3 regions of the Streptosporangium sp. G11 genome follow, and region 2 is predicted to be linked to each of the others. Evidence: riboswitches for the same ligand, from Rfam matches in the RefSeq annotation. Region 2 holds a riboswitch; each other region holds the start of a gene.
What was found. A riboswitch is a leader RNA that binds a small molecule or an ion and turns the genes downstream of it on or off. The one in region 2 is predicted to bind cyclic di-AMP.
Positions count from the first base shown of each region.

Region 1: linked by a shared signal. The riboswitch ahead of ACSDR0_RS06230 (C40 family peptidase) and the one ahead of ACSDR0_RS09930 (C40 family peptidase) in region 2 are both predicted to bind cyclic di-AMP.
Region 3: linked by a shared signal. The riboswitch ahead of ACSDR0_RS01145 (hypothetical protein) and the one ahead of ACSDR0_RS09930 (C40 family peptidase) in region 2 are both predicted to bind cyclic di-AMP.

Region 1 covers NZ_JBPJUQ010000004.1:204,382-209,174, forward strand. The annotation lists gene ACSDR0_RS06220 (M48 family metallopeptidase) at 1-335, opposite strand, end outside; gene ACSDR0_RS06225 (hypothetical protein) at 332-1,210, opposite strand; gene ACSDR0_RS06230 (C40 family peptidase) at 1,466-2,029, opposite strand; cyclic di-AMP (ydaO/yuaA leader) riboswitch at 2,112-2,270, opposite strand; gene ACSDR0_RS06235 (phosphoribosyltransferase) at 2,847-3,518, shown strand; gene ACSDR0_RS06240 (NlpC/P60 family protein) at 3,565-4,515, opposite strand; gene ACSDR0_RS06245 (hypothetical protein) at 4,743-4,793, opposite strand, start outside.
Region 2 covers NZ_JBPJUQ010000007.1:92,018-96,810, reverse strand. The annotation lists gene serA (phosphoglycerate dehydrogenase) at 1-727, shown strand, start outside; gene ACSDR0_RS09930 (C40 family peptidase) at 1,224-1,784, opposite strand; cyclic di-AMP (ydaO/yuaA leader) riboswitch at 1,820-2,053, opposite strand; gene ACSDR0_RS09925 (3-isopropylmalate dehydrogenase) at 2,194-3,240, shown strand; gene ACSDR0_RS09920 (branched-chain amino acid aminotransferase) at 3,414-4,508, shown strand; gene ACSDR0_RS09915 (Uma2 family endonuclease) at 4,620-4,793, opposite strand, start outside.
Region 3 covers NZ_JBPJUQ010000001.1:235,910-240,702, reverse strand. The annotation lists gene ACSDR0_RS01155 (carbohydrate ABC transporter permease) at 1-218, shown strand, start outside; gene ACSDR0_RS01150 (DUF4253 domain-containing protein) at 314-1,201, shown strand; cyclic di-AMP (ydaO/yuaA leader) riboswitch at 1,520-1,669, shown strand; gene ACSDR0_RS01145 (hypothetical protein) at 1,928-2,764, shown strand; gene ACSDR0_RS01140 (alpha/beta fold hydrolase) at 3,029-3,889, shown strand; gene ACSDR0_RS01135 (hypothetical protein) at 4,089-4,460, opposite strand; gene ACSDR0_RS01130 (roadblock/LC7 domain-containing protein) at 4,473-4,793, opposite strand, start outside.

The sequences.
Region 1 (4,793 bases), on a different contig from region 2:
ACGCCGAGGAGCGCCCGCAGCCACCACGGCCCCGGCAGCCGGTCGGCGAGCCGCGCGCCCAGCGGGGTGGCCACCAGCGCCCCCGCCACGACCAGCGTCAGGCCGAGCGACAGGTAGCCGGGGAGGCTGACCAGCGCGTCGAACGTCTCGGCCCTGGCGATCTGTTCGGGGGTGAAGTCGCGGGCCGGATCGGGGACGACGGCCGGGGCCCCCTCGGGCAGCGCCCTCCAGGGCGTGGTCAACGCCACGACCGCCAGCGTGACCACCCCCAGGCCGGCCAGCGCCCACCCCGCCGGCCGCACGCCCGGGGGCGCGTCCGTCGTGCTCAGCGTCACGTGAGTTCCTCTCTGAGGTAGTCGCGCCAGGCCGCGGTGAACTCGGCCACCGGCAGGCCGAGCGTGCTCCCGACATCGCTACCGTAGAGCCTCACCAGCGCCTTCTCCCCGAAGCGCTCCGCGACGAACCGGCAGGCGAGCCACGCCTCCTCGTACGCCTGCGCGAGCCGGGGCGCGCCGGGGGCGAAGTCGGCCGGGCCGGGGAGGCGGTCGGGCAGGACGCCCGCGCGCACCTCGTCGGCCAGTTCGGCGGCGGCCGTCCGCACCGCGATCCCGGCGTCGCGGTAGCCCGTGTAGTCGGCGAAGCCCTCGGACAGCCACATCGGCACCCGGCCGCCGCGGGTCGCGCCGGTGGCCACGTGGGTGAGCTCGTGGGTGATCACCACGTCCTTGCCGGTCCCGGTGAGCCTGGCGTATCCCGACGGCAGGACGATCACCCGGTCCGCGGTCGCCATCGCGGCCAGCCCGTGGGTGCTCCCGGCTCCGGCGAGCGCCGCGGCCTCTGCGTCGGTGGCGGGGAAGAGGATCACCGGGGTGACGGGTCCCCAGACCGCCGCGATCGTCGCGCGGGCCCGGTCGGCCCTGGCCGCCAGATCCCTCAGGACGGAGGCGGGGACGCCGTGGCCGATCACGAGGGAGTGCTCGCCCCGGACGGTGACGGCGGCCCCCGGCCACAGGCCGCGGAGGTCGCGCGGGCTCGGGGGGGTGTACGAGACGCGTGGGAGGGGCCCGGCGTCGTACGGGAGAAGATGGCGGGGGGCGCGCGGGAGCGGCGCGGCCCCGGCGAGGAGGGGACCCGTCCCGGCGAACGGGGCGGCGCTCATCAGCGCCAGCATCCCGGCGAGCACGGCGCGGCGCCCTTTCGGGACGGACATACGAGCCGATGGTACTCGACCGAAGTGGAGCGGTCCCGGCCCTCCTGGTGGAGGACCGGGACCGCTTTTCCGTGCTCGGGCGCGTGCTCGTGGCACGTACCCGGGCGCGGGCTCGGGCTTCGTACTCGGACGCCGTGCCCGGAGCGCGTGCCCGGACGCGGGCTCGGGCTCCGTGCTCGGACGCCGTGCCCGGACGCGGACCTCGGGTTCCGTGCTCGGACGCGCGGGCTCCGTGCTCCGTGCTCGGGCGCGGGCTCAGGCTCCGGGTCGTACCGCTCCGGCGAAGGAGGACCTGTAGTAGCCCGCCAGCCTCACGACACGAACCGTCTTGCCGCTGCTCGGCGAGTGGACCATCCTGCCCTTGCCGACGTACATGCCGACGTGGCCCTTCCCGCTGAAGAACAGCAGGTCACCGGGGAGCAGCTTGCTCCACGAGACCTTTTTCCTGATCGACCTGTACTGGCTGTGCGTGATCCGGGGGAGGGACACGCCCGCCTTTCGCCAGGCGTATCGGACGAGCCCCGAGCAGTCGAACGCTCCGGGACCGGAGGCTCCCCACCGGTACGGATCGCCGATCTGCTTCTTGGCCGCCGAGACCGCTTTGCCTGCCCGGACTTTCTGCAGTGCCGCCTTGCTCATCTTGGTCTTGCCCTTGGCCTTGGCCTTCGCCGTAGTCGTGGCCTGAGTGGCGGTCTTCTTGGTGCTTTCGGCCTTCTCGGAAACGCCGGCCAGGCTGCTGACCAGGATCTCGGAGGGGCCGTCCGCCGTCGCCTGCGCCGCCGTGGACCCTAGGGTGACCGCTCCGGCTGAGGCGGTCAACGTGAGGGCGATACCGCCGATGGAAAGGCGGAAAAGGCGCGACAGACGGGGGTTGTGCGGGGTGGTAGACAGGATTTCTCCTTGGGACTTCCACTGATGCCTACCGGGTTAGCTGACGGATTCGGGCTTGGAAGATGCCCTACGGCAAAATGCGCCGATTCACCCCTGGCCACGCTGTGATGGGCCTTTTGGGTCCCCGGTTCCATGCCTCCTGGCTGCATAGATTCGGCGGGCCGCCGTGATGAGCCCTGCCCCCGGGTGGGGGCACGGCGGCCGGTTGGATTTCTATAGGGACACCGGCCCGAAGACCGACATTCACCGCGACGGCGTGGCTTGCACGTCGCGACGCCAGAAGTTACCCCGATCTCCAACTTTCGGCAAAGCATTCGCCAAATCGGATGACCGGAGAGCCCTCTTGATCTTCCTGTTACCCCTGCTTAATGGCTATTTATGCTATTGAGATATGACTCTCGTCACATCCTTATGATCACAACGGCAAATCACGATTTATGTAATATTCATCACACTTGCCGCGTCCCGGGGAGATCCCGGCGAACGAGGCGGTCCCGGACGATCGGCGGAGCCGCCTCGGCGCCGTGGATCACGCGTGCGGGCGCAGTGGATCGGCCGCCGGAATCCCGTCCCGGCGATCTCGAATCCGGCGGCGTCGGGCGTCGGCGCGGCCGGCCACCCGAAGGTGCCGCACGCGGTGCGCGAACGCCCGGCGCGATCGTCGTACGACGCCGTCAATGGGCGTTATGTACCAGTTTGGGAGATTTAAAATGAAATAAAACGTCATCTCAAGGAGGCGGTAGCGATGTCGAACCGCTTGTTCCAGGACCGGCGCGACGCGGGGCGAGTGCTCGCGGGCCTCCTCGAGAAGTACCGGGGGCGATCCGGCGTCGTCGTCCTGGGACTGCCCCGGGGCGGCGTACCGGTGGCCTACGAGCTCGCCGTGGCCCTGGACGCCCCGCTCGACGTCTTCCTGGTCCGCAAGCTCGGCGCTCCCGGAAGGGCGGAGCTCGCGATGGGGGCGATCTCCACCGGCGGGGTGATCGTCCTCAACGAGGACGTCACCGAGATTTTCGGCGTCTCGCCGGAGACCATCCGGCAGGTCGCCCGGCGCGAGGGACAGGAGCTGATCCGGCGCGAGCGGGCCTACCGGGAGGGGCGGCCGCCACCGGATCTGGCGGGCAGGACCGTCATCGTGGTGGACGACGGCCTCGCGACGGGTGCCAGCATGCGCGCCGCCCTGCAGGCCCTGCGCCGCTTCCGGCCCGCCAGGACCGTCGTCGCCGTACCCTCCGCGCCGAGGTCCGCCTGTGACGACCTCGCCGCCATGGCGGACGAGGTCGTCTGCGCCACCACGCCGTCGCCCTTCTTCGCGGTCGGGCAGTCGTACGTGGACTTCTCCCAGACGACCGACGAGGAAGTACGCGATCTGCTGCGCGCCGCGTCGAGGTCACACCCGGCCACGGCGGGCGCGTGAGCGGTCGCCGGCGTGGTCCCCATCCGGTCGGCGCGGCCCGCCGCGGTCAGGGGCGGACGGCTCCGACGATGCGGCGGCCGTAGGCGGACAGCGGGACGACCTTGACGACGTCGCCGGTCTGCGGGGCGTGCACGATCTGGCCGTTGCCCGCGTACATGCTGACGTGGCCGAGACCCTCGCTGAAGATGAGGTCGCCCGGCTGGAGCTCGTTCAGCGAGACCTTGCGGCTCGCGCCCCAGCTCCACTGCTCCCAGGTCGTACGGGGAAGGCTGACTCCCCCGCTGCGCCAGGCCCCCTGGACCAGGCCCGAGCAGTCCCAGCCGCTGGGGCCCGTGCCGCCGTACCGGTAGGGCTTGCCGACCTGGGCGAAGGCGAACTGCAGGGCGGCGCGGGCGTTGCCCGAGGCGGAACCGTTGTACTGGATCCCGGCGCTCTCGGGGTTGCCCGTCTTGAAGACGTTGAGCTCGCGCAGGATCTTCGTCTGGGCCTTGACCATCTTGTCGGCCTTGGCCTTCTCCTCGACCAGCTCGTCACGCGTCTCGTCTGCCTCGGCGAGGGCCTTCTTGGCCTCGTCCCGGCTGGTCCGCAGCGCCTTGGTGGCCTCGTCGAAGGCGCTCAGGGACTGGGCGCGGGAGGTGGACATCTGGTCGGCGGCGGCCATGCCGCTCAGCAGGGCACCGGGGTCGGCCTGGTAGATCATGCCTTCCCAGCCGTTGATCACCCCGACCTGGTAGGTGCTGACGGCCATCGTGACGAGTTCCTTGCGCAACCCGGCGACCTGCTCGTTCTGGCGGGTCAGGTCGCCGTTCAGCGTGCGGTACTTCTTCCTGGCCCGCTTCCACTTCTCCGAGGCCTGGTTGTACTTCTCGACGATCTGGTCGGCCTGCTCGTTGAGCTTCTCCAGCTTCTTCTTGGCCTGGGCGAGCGTCGGCTTCGGTTCGGCGAACGCTCCGCTCACCGGCAGCATCAGCAACGCGAGAGCGAGCCCGGCCGCCACCGGTATCCGAATCAGTCCAACCGGCAAACCCGCCACGGCCACGTCAACGCCTCCCGACTGCACCAGACCTGCGGCGAATAGTACAGAAGAAGTAATGATTGACTCACCTTTTTGCCGGGTTTGCTCTCAATCGCAGGTGAAACGCCTCACCCGCGGCCGGTGACGCCCTCCTCGGGAGCGGCGGCGCCTCGGCCGCGGGGAGCGGCCCGATCGAAACCCCGCTCGCGCTACCCGCAGGTTGCGACGTCGCAGATCTTGGCGGTCATCCTCCGCGCGTC
Region 2 (4,793 bases):
GGAGAAGGCCGGCACCCAGGTCGCGCGCAGCGTGAAGCTCGCCCTCGCCGGGGAGTTCGTGCCGGACGCGGTCAACGTCCAGGGCGGCGCCGTCGCCGAGGACGTCAAGCCGGGCCTGCCGCTGGCCGAGAAGCTCGGCAGGGTGTTCACCGCCCTCGCGGGCGAGGTCGCCACCAAGCTCGACGTCGAGGTGCGCGGCGAGATCGCCTCCCACGACGTCCGCGTGCTGGAGCTGGCCGCGCTCAAGGGCGTCTTCACCGACGTGGTCGAGGACTCGGTCACCTACGTCAACGCCCCGCTGCTGGCCAAGGACCGCGGCGTGTCGGTCGAGCTGGTCACCAGCTCCGACAGCCCCGACTGGCGCAACGTCGTGACGGTTCGCGGCGTCCTCGCCGACGGCCGCACGGTCTCGGTCTCCGGCACCCTGTCCGGGCCGAGGCAGATCACGAAGATCGTCGAGGTCAACGGCTACCAGATGGAGATCGAGCCGACCGACCACCTGTCGTTCTTCACCTACACCGACCGCCCCGGCATCGTCGGCGTGGTCGGCCGCATCCTCGGTGACCACTCGATCAACATCGCCTCGATGCAGGTGGCCCGCGACGTCAAGGGTGGCAAGGCGCTCATCGCGCTCACCGTCGACACCGCCATCCCGGCCGAGGTGATCGACCAGATCGGTTCGGAGATCGGCGCCGACAGTGGCCGCTCGGTCGACCTGGCCGACTAGCCGTCCCGCCGATATGGCCGCCGTCCCCGAGACCGGGGCGGCGGCCATACTTCGTCTCAGCATGTGAGAAGTGCGTACGCCGGGCGAGACGGCGTTCCCGTGGCCAGGTAACCTGAAATGAAATGCGCCAGGTTCTCGTAATTCTTATCTGCCGCGGCGGGGCCTGACAGGGGCAGGCCGGCGACCCGCCGCGGTGTCGTGGCGCTTGCCGGCTCCAAGCCCCCGCCGCCGGTCCGTGATCCGGACCCGCGACATCAGGCCTGGTCGGAGCCCCGACCGGAGTCTTGACCACCTTCCTTGCTCGCATGCGACCGAGACGAGATTCGCCATGTACGACATGTATCCCTGGAACCGTCCCGACGAGGCCGAGGACGAGGCCGGCGACGCGCTCCAGACCGCTCTGGACCGCCGGGACAACGGTGGTGTCCCCACTCGCTGAACCTGTTCTCGCCGCCGGGGTCTCCGTGGCCTCCCGGCGATGATCCGCCGGCGTGTCTCATCCGCCGGTCACGGTTTCGGTCGCGAGCTCGACCTGCTTGGTCAGCTGAACTCCCTGCGGGTCGGGGCGCACCGCGCCGACGAAGGAGTCGCGGCGCCAGGAGTCGAGTTTCTCCTCCTTGACGACGTCGCCGGTCCGTGGGGCGTGAACCATGTAGCCGGGCTTGGTGATCATGCCGACGTGGCCGAGGCCGCTGAAGAAGGCCAGGTCGCCGGGCCTGAGGTCCTTCCAGGCGATCTTCTTGGAGAAGGCGGCGTACTGGTCGTTGGTGACGCGGGGCAGTTTGATCCCGGCGGCGCCGTAGGCGCGGAGCACCAGGCCTGAGCAGTCGAAGCCGCCGTTGCCGGTGCCGCCCCAGACGTAGGGCGTCCCGCGTTTGGACATGGCCCACTTCACGGCCTTCTCCCAGGCGGGCTTGACGGCCGTGGCCTTCAGCGCCTCCTTCAACGTGGGGGTGTTGAGTGCGGCGGGCCCAGGGGCGGGGGGAGGGGCGGCGGCCAGGGCGGCGGTCGCGGTCGCGAACACCGCGGTACCGGCGACGAGTATCGAGACGGACATGGACATGACGCGGGGGAGAACTGTGCCGGACAGGATGATTCCTTCCATAAGGCCGGCCGGGTGAGCTGTCGGGCTCGGGCGTGGAGGCCGCCCTACGGCGCGAGAACGCGCTGATTCGCCCCAAGGAATCCACGTGGTGGCGAGCGGGAACGCGCTCCGGGGGAGGAGCGGGGTTCCCGGGGGCCCGGTGGATTCCGGAAAGAGTGGTTCCCCGGCTCCGTACGGACCCGGTAAGGGGAGGGCCCGTACGAATTAGGCATTGATGCGAATGGGAGGACCATAACCAAACCTCACGAAACGGTCAACACCTAGCAAAGGTGGACAAAACGATCAGGGGTGCCGCCACGCGGATACGTCCGAAGGGTGAGACCGGTGTTCGATCATCGAGACGGGCCGGTAAGGTGCCTGCATGGATTCGCGTAACATTCGCCTGGCGGTCATCCCCGGGGACGGAATCGGAGTCGAGGTCGTCACCGAGGGGCTGAAGGTCCTCGAAGCGGTCGGCACGAAGGTGGAGACCACCACCTACGACCTCGGCGCCAAGCGCTACCACGAGATCGGCGAGACCCTGCCGGACCCGGTCCTCGACGAGCTGCGCGGATACGACGCGATCCTGCTCGGCGCGGTCGGCGACCCCAGCGTGCCCCCGGGCATCCTGGAGCGCGACCTGCTGCTCAAGCTCCGCTTCCAGCTCGACCACTACGTGAACCTCCGCCCGGTCAAGCTCTTCCCCGGCGTCGAGACGCCGCTGGGCAAGGCCCGCCCCGAGGACATCGACATGATCGTCGTCCGCGAGGGCACCGAGGGCCCGTACGCCGGAGCCGGCGGTGTCATGCGCCGGGGCACGCCGCACGAGATCGCCACCCAGGAGTCGCTGAACACCGCCTACGGCGTCGAGCGCGTCGTGCGCTACGCCTTCGACAAGGCGCTCGGCCGCCCCCGCAGGAAGCTGACGCTGGTTCACAAGACCAACGTGCTCACCTACGCCGGCGACCTCTGGGCCCGCACCTTCGACCGCGTCAGCCTGGAGTATCCCGACGTCCAGACCGACTACTGTCACGTCGACGCGGCCTCGATGTTCTTCGTCAGCCAGCCGGAGCGCTTCGACGTGATCGTCACCGACAACCTCTTCGGCGACATCCTCACCGACATCGGCGCGGCGATCGCCGGTGGCATCGGCCTGGCGGCCAGCGGCAACGTCAACCCCGACCGCACCGCGCCGAGCATGTTCGAGCCGGTCCACGGCAGCGCCCCCGACATCGCGGGCCAGGGCAAGGCCGACCCGACCGCCACGATCCTGTCGGTCGCCATGCTCCTCGACCACCTGGGCATGGCCCGCGAGGCCACCAAGGTCGAGCAGGCCGTCGCCGACGACCTGGTCGAGCGGCTGGCCGGATGGGCCGGCCGGACCACCCGGGAGATCGGCGACGACATCACCGCCCGAGTAGCCGGCTGAGGAAGCCGCCTCCCTCGACCTCAACGCGCCTGGCGGCTCACCCGAGCCGCCAGGCGCGTTTTTTGTTCCTCCAGCACTGCCGGTTTTCGGCATGGATGGAGTAGTTTCCCGTTACCCGGTCCGACGCAGAATGGACCCGAGGGTAAGCCAGACACCAAGAGAAGGATCCTGCGATGACCACCGCTCAGAAGCTCAGCTTCGACGTGCAGCTCTCCGACCACGCTCGCACCGCGGCAGAGCGCGAGCAGGTACTGGTGAGCCCGGGGTTCGGTCAGGTCTTCACCGACCACATGATCTCGATCGACTACACCGAGGGGGAGGGCTGGCACGACGCCAGGCTGGTGCCGTACGGCCCGCTCAGCCTCGACCCCGCGACGTCGGTCTTCCACTACGCGCAGGAGCTTTTCGAGGGGCTCAAGGCCTACCGCCAGGAGAACGGCACGATCGTGACCTTCCGGCCGGAGGCCAACGCCGCCCGCTTCAACACCTCCGCGCGGCGGATGGCCATGCCCGAGCTGCCCGAGGAGACGTTCGTCGAGTCGCTGGAGCTGCTCGTCCAGACCGACCGCGAGTGGGTCCCGACCACGCCGGGACACAGCCTCTACCTGCGCCCCTTCATGATCGCCACGCAGCCGGCGCTCGGCGTCAACTACCCGTCCAGGACCTACAGGTACATGGTCATCGCCTCTCCGGCGGCGGCCTACTTCGGGGGCGGCAAGGCCGTGACCGTCTGGCTCTCCACCGAGTACACCCGCGCGGCCCCCGGCGGCACCGGCTTCGCCAAGTGCGGAGGCAACTACGCGGCGGCCTTCGTGGCCCAGCGCCAGGCCGTCGAGCAGGGCTGCGACCAGGTGGTCTGGCTCGACGCGAGCGAGCACCGCTACGTCGAGGAGATGGGCGGGATGAACCTGTTCTTCGTCTACGGCGACCGCCTGCTGACCCCGGCGCTCACCGGCACGCTCCTGCCCGGCATCACCCGCGACTCGATCCTCACCCTCGCCTCCGGCCTTGGCCTCAAGGCCGAGGAGGGGCGCCTGTCGATCGAGGAGTGGCAGCGGGGCTGCGAGACGGGCGAGCTCAGCGAGGTCTTCGCCTGCGGCACCGCCGCGGTCGTCACCCCGGTCGGCTCGGTCAAGGGCGCCGACCGCGCCTGGACGATCGGCGACGGCACCCAGGGACCCGTCACCTCCAAGATCCGTGAGGAGCTCGTGGGCATCCAGTACGGATCGCGCCTCGACGCGCACGGCTGGGTTCACAAGATCTGCTAGTCCCGTACGGAGGGGTCCGGAGGCGTCCGGGGGTTCCGCGTACCCGGGTACCCGCGTGTCCGCGTAGAGGAGGCCCGGCCGCCCACCCGGCCGGGCCTCCTCCTGGGCGGCCTATCCTTCGATCAGCTTGCCGGTGTCGATCGTGAGATTCCAGGGCGCGGGGAGCTCGAGAGGCTTGCCCAGCGACTCGGTGATCTCGTCGGCGTAACCCTCAGGGCCCGGTCGGCTGAGCAGCCTGAACCGGTTCGCGAAGGTGTCGATGACCAGGTAGAGCGGGACTCCCGC
Region 3 (4,793 bases), on a different contig from region 2:
CCGCCTGGAACGACTTCATCTTCGCCAGGACCTTCATCATCTCGGCCAGGGACAACCAGACGCTGCCCGCGGCCCTGCTGGTCTTCTTCAAGCCCGACGAGAACGACTGGGGCGGCATCATGGCGGCCTCGACGCTGATGACCATCCCCGTGCTCATCTTCTTCGTGGCCGTGCAGCGCAGGCTGGTCGCCGGCCTGGGCGGAGCGGTGAAGGACTGACACCCGCCCGGCCTCGTTCTTCCGTATACCGATAATTTTTGCCTGGACCAGGGCAGAACTGTCCCTCGGGATGGTTGACAGGCCAAAATTGGTCCGTGGTCAGGATCGGATCGGTAGAGATGAGCGATTGCGAGCGTGGGCAACTTCCGCCACTTCTGGGCCAGCTGTTCGCCGACGGAGCCGACGGAGCCGAGGGGAGCGACGGGACCGGCGGTGGCGGAGGCCGGAGGCTCTCGGTGGAGCTGCCGCCGGGGGACGTGGTGTGGCCCGACCCCGGTTACGCTCAGCTCGCGATCCGTCGCCGTCCGGCGTTCTGGCTCAGTGAGGTGGCCGTCTCCGGCGAGTACTGGGCCCGGTTGAGGGCCCAGCACGAGCAGTCGGGCCTGTGGCCGATCCTGCTGGAGGACTCCGTCCAGCCCTGGTCGGCAGGCCAGATCGCCCCGGACACCCCCGTCGAGATCGACAACTACCACGCCGCCGCGTTCATGGCCGAGGTGTGGTCCGACTGGATCGCCAAGGCCGACATCGAACAGCTCGAACTGCTCGAACCCTTCGGTCCCGAGTGCCCGGGACCGGCCCCGTCGGGAAGGCTCGCCGCCGATCCCGGCGTGGTCGCCGACTGGTACGCCGGACTGGTGGCCGAGCGCAGGACCCCGCTCGGGCTCGTCGCGGTCGAGCGCGGGGCCGACGCCCTGGCCGTCATGGGCTGGCAGGGCGCCCTGAACCACAACGAGTGGATGGTCCCGCTCGCGGCCGTCGTGCGGAGCTGGGAGGACAGGTTCGGGGTGCGGGTGGTCGGCATGGGTTTCAACACCCTTGACCTCAGCGTCGCCGCGCCCCCGACGACCTCCGAGCACGCCCTGCACGTCGCCGCCGAGCACTGGACGTTCTGCCCCGACAGCATCATCCAGGGGGCGGGGAACCTCGTCGACTACGCCGAGCAGATCAAGGGCAGGAACGCCTGGTCATTCTGGTGGGACTGACCGGACGGGGCCGACCCGAGGGGTGTGGATTCCCCCGCGGATTTTCCCGTTGACCCCTCCGTCGATTCTTTCGCCGACTCCTTCGTGTGGATCTCCCGGTGTGGTGCCCGGGGAGGGGTTCGCGAAGCCGGACCGCGAGGTCGAGAGGACATTCGTGCTGGTAGGGCGGATGTTGGCCTGGCGGGGTGCTCGATGAGGCTTTCTTGAAGCTTGTAGGTAGATCTTCTGGGGTTTTCATGGCGTTTGCTTTGCTTTGTCCGATTTGGCAGGTAGTGTCCACTGTTATCGGAAGGCGACCTGCCCTTCACAAGAGGGAGCGGCCGGCCGACGTCGAATCCCGAGGGCCCACAGGGCCCCGGAGCCGGGGAACCACTTTTCCGGGGTGAATCCGCCGCGAACGCGCGGCGGTAGGGCAACTCCACCGCCCGAACCCGTCAGCTAACCCGGTAGACGAGATGGAGAGGAGATCCCCTCATGGATCACCGCGTCACCACGTCGGTGCACCCCCTGTCCGCGCCGACCACCTGAACTTTCATACCGCCCCGTCCCCCCCGTCCCCCCGGACCTTGCCGCCGCGCCTGATCGCGGTACTTCCAAGACTGTGCTCCGCGTAGCAATCGACTGATCCGGCTACGCACCTTTTCCGACGAGCGCGTCCCCGCCAGTGCACCCCTTCGGTGTGTCGCACATGGCCGCCCCGTTTCCTCGCGAAAGAGCTTCTTCTCCATGCACCCTTTCTTTGGCCTGCACAAGAACAGCCTGCAGAAGTCCAGTGTGAGCAAGCACCTCCCGTGTAAGAACGCCCCCCTCAAGCGCGGTCTCGTCACCGCCACCATCGTCGGTGTGAGCGTCCTCGCCTCCGGCGGCGTCGCCTCCGCGCTTCCCGCTCCCGCCTCCACCCGCCTCGCCGACCCCGTGGTCGGCGCTCCGGCCGGTGCCGAGGCCGTTCTCCTCCAGGGTTCGACGAGAGCCTCCTACTTCTGGGACGACTCCTCCGGCCGGGCCGGTGACACCGGACTGCCCGCCAGCGGCAAGCCGATGCAGAAGGGCATGATCGCCAGCCCGAGCTGGCCCCTGCTCACCGAGGGCTACATCCTCTACAAGGGCCAGAAGGCCAAGTTCTTCGTCGGCGACCGCGGTCCGGGCAACCCCTCGAACCAGGGCGTCATGGTCGACATCGACGCCAAGACCTTCGCCGACCTGACCGGCGGCACCTTCAACGCCGGCACGCTCGGCGTGGACGGCAACGGCGGCATGGGTCACATCGACATCAAGTACGTCATCACCAAGTGGGGCGACGGCACGGGAGTGAAGAACCTCCCCGTGGCGTTCTCCACCGGCGCCTGGAGCCGCAGGGACACCAGGCCGGCCCAGCCGCCGGCGACCATCTTCGCCATGGCGAGGCAGCTGGGGATCGGCCTGCAGACCCAGCAGGTGAGCGCCGCGGCACGGCCGTGGATCGGCAAGCCCAAGGTCATGATCGAGCCCGCCTCCGTGCGCGTCCCCGACGACGTGATCGCCGCCGGTGTCCGCGCCGCCAAGCTCGGCGCGGGGAAGAGCTGACCCGCCGGCGCGAAAGGCTCGCCTGACACGCGAGGGACGGCCCTCGCGTGAAGGGCCTGAGGAAGGGCCGGTTCTCCGCACGAGGACCGGTCTGTGGAAAGACCGGTCCGCTTGCCGCGGACCGGTCTGACGAGGGACCGACCCGCTCGCGTGGGGGCGGTCCCGGGACACCGGCGCGGACCACCCCGCCGGTGTCGCGCTTTTTCCCGAATGGCATTCTGTCCCGCAGCACCAGCACGGACGGCAGCGGACGGTAGGAGCGCCATGACCCTGCGAGCCCCGGCGAACGGCATCGAGATCGCCTACGACACCTTCGGCTCTCCGGGGGCCCGCCCCCTCCTGCTGATCACGGGCCTCGGCTGCCAGATGATCCAGTGGGACGAGAGGTTCTGCGCGCTGCTCGCGGACCGGGGGTGCCACGTGGTGCGCTTCGACAACCGCGACAGCGGCGAGAGCACCCACCTGAGCGAGGCGGGGACGCCCGCCCTGGACGGGAGCGGGGAGGTCCCCTACCTGCTGGACGACATGGCCGACGACGCCGCCGGGCTGCTCGACGCGCTCGGCTGGGACTCCGCCCACGTGGTCGGCCTCTCGATGGGCGGGATGATCGCGCAGTCACTCGCGATCCGCCACCCGCACCGGGTGCGCAGCCTCACCTCGATCATGTCCACGCCGAGCCCGCAGGCCGCCCTGCTGACCGACCCGGACCTGCTCATGCCGGCCTTCACGCCCGACCGCGAGAGCGCGATCCGGCGGGCCCTCGACAACTGCGCGGCCGTCGGCTCGCCCGGCTACCCGTTCGACCGGGAGTGGAACGCCGAGATCGCCGGGCTGGGCTACGACCGGTCGTACGACCCGGCGGGCACGGCCAGGCAGGTGACCGCGATCATGGCCTCCGGTGACCGCGCGCCGAGGCTCAAGGAGCTCACGCTCCCGGCTCTCGTACTGCACGGGGAGGACGACCCGCTCGTTCCCCTGCCCGCGGGGATCGCCACGGCCGACGCGATCCCGGGCGCCCGGCTGATGACCTTCCCCGGCATGGGTCACGACCTGCCCGGCGAGCTCTGGCCCTCCTTCGTCGACGCGATCGACGAGCTCACCACCTCCGCGGACCCAGGACGGTGACCTCCGGCACGCCCGCCACCGCCCTTCCCTGGCGGTGATTCCGGGCATGCCCGCCACCGTCCTTCCCGCGCGGTGACCTCAGGCATGCCCGTCGCCGTCCTCACGGCACGGTGATTTCCGACGCGCCCGCCGTCGTCCTCACGGCACGGTGGGCCCCGGTGCGGTCCGCGCCTCCCGGGGCACGGGCCGCACCGGAGGGTCAGACTTCGAGCTTCTCCTCGATGCCGCGCAGGATGTGCCGCGCGAGCGCGAGGTTGGCCCGGTTCCGGTCGAGGGCCAGGTAGAGGAACAGGCCTTTGCCGCTCCGGCCCGAGATCGGGCGGATCACGTGGTACTGCGTGCCGAGCGTGATGAGGATGTCCTCGATGCCGTCCTTGAGGCCGAGCGACTCCATGGTCCGCAACTTGGCCTTGACGACCTCGGTGTTACCGGCGGCCGCCACCTGGAGGTCGAGATCCTTGGACCCGCCGAGCGCGCCCAGCGCCATCCCGCTGTTGTAGTCGACGACGACCGCGCCGATGGCACCGTCGATCGTCATCATCTCCTTGAGTGAGATGTCCATGTTGCCCATTGCTGTCTCCGATCACTGGGGTATCGATGTGCGCGAGCTGATGGCGGCCAATCTGGCGGCCGTCTTGCGGCCCTCCAGCCGGAGCAGCCCGAGGTTGGTCCCCGGGCGCGCCAGGACTGTGAGAACGATCTTGGGTCCGGCGGCGTAGAACGCCGCGTAGCCGTTGGTGCCGGAGATCAGCGTCTCCTCGAAGGTGCCCTTGCCCGCCATGCTCGTCATCCGGCGGCTGAGGGCCAGCACCGCGGAGGAGAGCGCGCCGGTCTGCTCGGTGTCGCTTCTCAGGTCGCTCGCTATCGTCAGACCGTCGACGCTGCACGCGATGCTCCCGTCCAC